One region of the Pseudoalteromonas marina genome, then DNA from elsewhere that is predicted to be linked to it. Evidence: riboswitches for the same ligand, from Rfam matches in the RefSeq annotation. Region 1 holds a riboswitch; the other holds the start of a gene.
What was found. A riboswitch is a leader RNA that binds a small molecule or an ion and turns the genes downstream of it on or off. The one in region 1 is predicted to bind cobalamin.
Positions count from the first base shown of each region.

Region 2: linked by a shared signal. The riboswitch ahead of PMAN_RS10860 (TonB-dependent receptor domain-containing protein) and the one ahead of PMAN_RS12110 (ABC transporter ATP-binding protein) in region 1 are both predicted to bind cobalamin.

Region 1 is NZ_AHCB03000007.1:195,995-199,416, reverse strand. Features, by position in the region: gene PMAN_RS12120 (LysR family transcriptional regulator) at 1-173, shown strand, start outside; gene PMAN_RS12115 (porin) at 359-1,288, shown strand; cobalamin riboswitch at 1,337-1,475, shown strand; gene PMAN_RS12110 (ABC transporter ATP-binding protein) at 1,552-2,352, shown strand; gene PMAN_RS12105 (FecCD family ABC transporter permease) at 2,354-3,358, shown strand; gene PMAN_RS12100 (cobyric acid synthase) at 3,361-3,422, shown strand, end outside.
Region 2 is NZ_AHCB03000006.1:430,433-433,854, reverse strand. Features, by position in the region: gene PMAN_RS10870 (VanZ family protein) at 1-311, opposite strand, end outside; gene PMAN_RS10865 (YajQ family cyclic di-GMP-binding protein) at 464-946, shown strand; cobalamin riboswitch at 1,123-1,286, shown strand; gene PMAN_RS10860 (TonB-dependent receptor domain-containing protein) at 1,320-3,146, shown strand; gene msrA (peptide-methionine (S)-S-oxide reductase MsrA) at 3,192-3,422, opposite strand, start outside.

The DNA of each region.
Region 1 (3,422 bases):
TTATTCCACATGTTTTGGTTGAGCAACATTTAGAAAATGGTGAATTATTTCATGTAAAAAACGTAGAAAATACGTCAAGAGATATATTTGTAGCCTACCATAGAGATAACGAGCAAAAGGAACTGATAGAAACACTAATAAATTTACTTCCTACTATTGAGCCTAACGCTTAAACGTTGGAGGTTAAGTGGGTACACATTTGCTTGATTAGTGTTCGTGTCCTTTTGATTTCAAAAATAATGCAGTTTTATTAACTTTAAAAGTCAAAAATATTTCATTTGTAATATTTCTGTCATTTAGTGGTGACAAACTGCAGTCGTTTTAAAAATTAGTCTTTTGTGATTATCGAGGAAATAACATGAAATTTGTAAAATCGAGCTTATGTGTCGCTTTGCTAAGTGGTTTATCTTTTAATGTACTTGCAGACGTGGATGTTTACGGTAAAGCAAATGTAACTGTGCAGTCTACAGATGACGGTGAAGGATCGTTTACTGAAATTAAAAGTAACGCATCTCGCTTTGGTCTTAAAGGTTCTGAAAAAATTACAGATGGCTTAGAAGCAGTTTATAAGTTTGAGTTTCAAGTTGATGTAACTGATGCAGACTCAAAAGGCGACGACGATAATATTTCTGCGCGTAACCAATACGTTGGTGTTAAAGGCTCATTTGGTCAGGTAGTAGTGGGTCGTAACGATACGGCGTTTAAACAAGCGCAAGGTAAACTAGATTTATTTAATGACCTTGAAGGCGATATTAAAAACGTATTCAAGGGTGAAAACCGTTTAGGTGATTCAATCACGTATACTTCTAACTCATACGAAGGTTTTAAAGTACTTGCTACTTTTATTGCTGAAGACGATGTAGATGCAGATAACGGTTATTCAATGGCTGTAACATACGGTGATTCAGCGCTTAAAAAGAGTGCTATTTATGCCTCAATTGCAGCTGACAGCGAAGTAAACGGCTATGATGTAGTGCGCGCATCAATCCAAGGTAAAGTTGAAGACTTTAAACTAGGTGCTATGTACCAAACTCAAGAAAAAGTAGACGGTTCAGCTGAAGGTGACGGTTACTTATTAAATGCGGCATACAGCATGGGTAAAAATACATTTAAAGTTCAGTATCAGGCAATGGACTTTGACGATAGCGATGATAAGACAGCTATTTCGGTTGGTGTTGATCATAAGCTTAACAAAAACATTAAAGTATTTGGCTTTTACTCAAGCTTTGATATGGACAACAACGTAGACCAAGATTACTTAGGTTTAGGTATGGAATATAAGTTTTAACGACGAGTTAAAACACTCCCTTTTTAACCGCGCTGTAATTAGCGCGGTTTTTTTTTGCTTTAAATTATTTACTTACCCGCCCATAATAGAGCTTCATTTGGAATGAGGTGTAAGTCCTCAACTGTTCCCGCAACTGTAATTAGCACTTTGCTTTAAGTCAGATACAAATCAATTTTTAATGAGCGGGCCTACTCATGCTAATTTTAATGTACTCCTTTTTAGTGGTTGCATTACAAGTGGGTAATCGTGTCTAGGACAGAGTATTGCAAACTAAAGCACCATTATTAAACGTTCAAAACCTTTCGTGGGGAATAGCAAATAAACCTATTCTCAAACACATTAATGTGCAAATACCCGAAGGTAAATTTGTGGGCTTAATTGGCCCTAATGGTGCAGGTAAGTCGAGTTTACTGCGTTGTTTATATCGTTTTAATAAGCCTAATGAAGGGGTTATAGAGTTTAATAGCCATGATATTTGGCAGCTTAAAAGTGACGAATATGCAAAGTGCGTTGCTGTTGTTTTACAAGAGGCGCCATCGCATTTTAATTTGTCGTTATTTGATGTTGTGGCGCTTGGCCTCACTCCTCATAAATCGTTATTTAGCTCTACATCGCAAAGCGAAAAACAACAAATCACTCTAGCTATAAAAACGGTAGGGCTTGAGCAGCACACCAATCAAAATTTTGAATCGCTCTCTGGAGGAGAAAAACAACGCGCACTCATTGCACGTGCTATTGTTCAGCAACCTCAGCTGTTAATTATGGATGAGCCCACTAGCCACCTTGATGTTAAATATCAAATACAGGTTATGGAGCTGGCAAAGTCTCTTGGTGTTACAGTGTTTGCTTCGTTTCATGATCTTAATTTAGCCGCGGCTCTTTGCGATGAGCTCGTAGTCATTAAAAACGGAGAAATAACGCATACCGGTTCGCCCGCAGAAGTACTCACTGAGCACATGCTTGATGATGTGTTTGGTGTATGCGCTCAGGTTAGTAACCATCCTCAAGAATCTCAATTGGGTAAAGTTACGCCTCATATTACCTACTTTTATGGTTATAAATAATATGTTTGCCACGCATGTACGCCATTCAGTTGCACTGATTATTTGCATTACTATTGCCTTAGTCAGTTTATTTTTAGCATTGAGCTTTGGTGCTGCAGATACCTCAATACAGGATGTATTTAACAGTTTTATTTATTTAAATGATGCTTCATTCACCAGTCGTATTATTTTTGAATTAAGAGTGCCCCGTACATTATTGGCGTTTCTGGCCGGTGCGGGTTTAGCTATTGCGGGGCTAATTTTACAAACAGTGACACGTAACCCATTAGCCGATCCCTATTTATTTGGTATATCGTCAGGTGCTTCGTTTGGTGTAGTTGTACTTATGGCATTTGTGGGAATTAGCGCGGGTTTTATGCTTTCGGCCGCAGCCTTGCTTGGTAGCTTATTAGCAATGAGCTTACTTATATTAATTGCCACAAGGCAGCAGGGCGGGCAAGTTGAGTCTATGTTACTTGCTGGTGTTGCGCTTTCGTTTTTATTTAGTGCATTTACTAGTTTGTTACTTTATTGGAGTGAGCCGCAAGCCGTTGCTGCTATTTTATTTTGGACCTTAGGAAGTTTTGCACGTGCGCAGTGGGCAACACTATGGGTGCCATTTTTAGTGATTACACTGTGCACCTGCGTAATGATTAGTTTTAGGCGCCAGCTTAATGCCATGTTATTAGGTGACGAAAGTGCCATAACCCTTGGTGTTAAAGTGCATCGATTTAGGTTGCTGATGCTAATTTTAAGCTCATTAATAACCGCTGTGTTGGTGGCAATGTGTGGCGGTATTGGTTTTGTTGGATTAATGGTGCCACATATTGTGCGCTTTTTTATTTCACAAGGAACCGTTGCAGGGCTATTAATAACAAGCTTAGCAGGAGGCACATTTATGGTGTGGGTCGATGTACTGTCTCGTTCTTTACTTCGAAATCAAGAGTTGCCAGTAGGGGTGATCACGGCCGCTATGGGGAGTGCGTTTTTCTTAAGTTTACTCTTTTTTAGAAAGTCTAAGGTGTAGCCATGAAAACACTCATGATACAGGGTACTACCTCGGATGCGGGAAAAAGCACCTTAGTGGCTGC
Region 2 (3,422 bases), on a different contig from region 1:
CTTAGTAAAAAGTAACTAGCAGCACCAGCAAAATCAGCTATAAAATCGCCAATAGAGGCCTGCCTGTAGGGGAGTGCGTCTTGCATTATTTCAATTGATGCGCCGTAACCGGCCAATAACAAAATTTGTGCGTACAAAGGAAGCTTAAACGCTTTATCCATAATAATAGCAAGCACAAAAAAAATCCCAAAATGAGCTACTTTATCAATGTGTGGAAATAGGTTAGCTGCGCCTTTTATTTCTTTGGCAAATAAAAAAGTAAACGCTACGATGCTGAGCAAAAAAACAGCTTGGTAAACACGCCTTGTCACGTAAAATCCTAGAGTCGCTTAAAAAAGAAGCTTAAGTATATCAAACTAAATTAGTATCGCACCTGAACAAGATGCAGAAAAATGTAAAGATTTATAATTTTAGCGTTATAATTGCGCCATAAAATTAAGATTGAATAGTTAGGAGAAAACCAATGCCTTCATTTGATATTGTATCTGAAGTAGAAATGAACGAAGCACAAAATGCGGTAGATAATGCAAACCGTGAACTTGAGACTCGCTTTGACTTTAGAGGTGTTGATGCATCTATTGAGCTAAACGACAAAACAATTAAGCTAAAAGCTGAAGCTGATTCACAGGTTATGCAATTGTTTGATATTTTAGCGGGTAAAGTTTCTAAGCGTGGTATGGATGTAGCGAGCTTAGAGTTACAAGATATTAGCCGTGCAGGTAAAAATGTTTTTCGTAATGTTGCGCTAAAGCAAGGTATTGAAAAAGATGTGGCTAAAAAAGTAGTAAAAGCCATTAAAGATTCTAAAGTAAAAGTGCAAGCGGCTATTCAAGGCGAGGAAGTACGCGTAACGGGTAAAAAGCGTGATGACTTACAAGCTGCTATGCAAGTGGTGCGTACTGCCGATTTAGGTCAGCCTTTTCAGTTTAAAAACTTCCGCGATTAATTATAAAAGCCTTTTGGGCGCTTTATAAATAAAAAGCCAAATAGCCGCGCAGGTTATTTGGCTTTTTTTATGAACGCGGCATAGTTTTTGTTTTTAATTGATTTTCTTTTTAGCTGTATAGACGTCCGTTGACATTTTTTATTAAACTCCTCACAATAGCGGCCTATTTTCAAGGTGCTTATTAATCTTTTCAATGGTTTGATTTTTTTAATAAGATAATCGGGAAGTTGGTGCGTTTTCATGATGACTACAATCCCAACACTGCCCCCGCAACGGTAAAGTAGTACATAAAGCTATGTATTTACTGAGTCCGGAGACCGGCCTTGATGTAATCTTACTTAGTTCTTTGCGGTGGGCAAAGAAGGGGAACTTCATGTTAAAAAAAACAACTCTTGGCGTTGCAATTACTGCTGCGCTGTCACTATCTGTATCTGCTGCAGAGCAATCAATCGAAACCATTACGGTAACCGCTAATAAGTTTGAACAATCAATTACTAATGTATTAGCGAGTGTAAATGTTATAACTCGTAATGACATTGAAACCAGTAATGTTCGCGACTTACCAACGCTATTAACGTCTCAAGTTGGCTTTCAGGTAAACCCTAATGGCGGCTTTGGTCAAAATGCCGGTGTTTCACTGCGCGGTACGGGATCGGGTGATACGCTAATTTTAATAGACGGTGTGCGCACCGGTTCGGCAACGCTTGGTCAAAAAGCATTAAGCAATGTGCCATTAAATAGTATTGAGCGCATTGAAATAATAAAAGGTTCACGTGCTGCAGTGTATGGCTCTGATGCGCTAGCGGGTGTTATTAATATTATAACGCGCGAGTCAGATAACCTTTCGGTCAGTGCTACGTTTGGATCTGACGCGTACCAAGACTACCAGATTGCTGGTTCTGTAAAAGCAGGCGATGTAACAACGGCCTTTAATGCAGGATTTGAAAAGACGGACAACTTTGATGTACTTCAAGGGGCAGCACCCGATGAAGACGGTTTTGAAAACAAAAACCTTGGCTTTAAAGTAAACTATACCGATGCGCACTACGGCGACTTTAAGTTACTAGGGCAATACAGTGAAGGCTTTGCTGATTACGACAGCCGTTTTAGTCCTGCCGATAGTACGATTGAGCGAGGTGATTTTAAAAATTACCAGCTTTCGGCTGGTTGGAATAAAGACTATAACAATCAAACACACAGCCTTGATATAGCATTTGCAACGGATGACTCAGACAACCGTTATGTTGATTTTTCTCAAGGGCCAACAACAAGTACGTTTGTTACTAAGCGCTCACAAATTGACTACAACGGCCAATACCGCTTAAACGACACGTTAAACATTAGTGGTGGTATTAATTGGTACAATGATGACGTATCACAAAGCTCAACCACGTTTGAAGTGCAAGAGCGCGATGTATTAGCTGTATTTGTTGGCGCATATTACGATGCGGATGAGTTGCTTGCCAATTTAACTGTTCGTCAAGATGACGATGAGCAATTTGGTAATGAAACAACGTACACAGCGGCAGCTGGCTATCACTTATCTGAAGACGCAACTTTCAGAATAAGCCAAAGCACGGGCTTTAAAGCGCCAACATTTAATGATTTGTACTTTCCTCTTTACGGCAATGCCAATCTTCAACCTGAAACGTCAGTGAATCGTGAGCTTGGCTTAAACGTCGACTTTGATACTGTGCGTGTCGATGTCGCTATTTTTAGAAATGAAATTGAGGATAAAATTGATTATGACGCTAATTTTACACTCACCAATATTAATGAGGCCCAATATGAAGGTGTTGAATTTAGTTTAGCCAATCAAATTTTGGGTTTTGATAGTAATGTGAATTTTGCTTACCTAAGTGCCGAAGATAAAGAAACAGGCGAAGCGCTTAGAAACGTTGCCAAACGAACCTTTAATTGGGAGCTTGCAAAACAGTTTGGTGCATTTGATACAAGCATAGCAATGCAATATCGCGGTGAGCGAGCAGGGGCGGTTTCGCAATTGGGTTCGTATACGCTTTGGAATTTAGCAGGCAATTACCAAGTAAATGATGAAATTACGGTGTCGCTTCGTATAGAAAACGTATTCGATAAGGAATACAACGCAGTTGATTCTAACGCTGATTTTACAACAGGGCAGGTGTATTACTACAACACGCCAGAGCGCCGCTTTTTTGCTGGCATAGATTACCAGTTTTAAATAATCTAAATAAAAAGCCCGGTTTTACCGGGCTTTTTTGTGTTTTTACTCAGCTAAAAACTCTTTAAATACGGTTTCAAACTTATGTAATTTTGGTGCGATTAACATACTGCAATAACCCTGTTGTGGGTTTTCGTTGTAGTAATCTTGATGATAGTGCTCAGCAGGGTAGTAAGTTGTCACCGGGCTGACTTCGGTAACAATAGGCTCACTAACATGGGTTTGTAGCTGTTCAATCATAGTGTTAGTAAGCGCAAGTTGTTCGTCATTATGGTA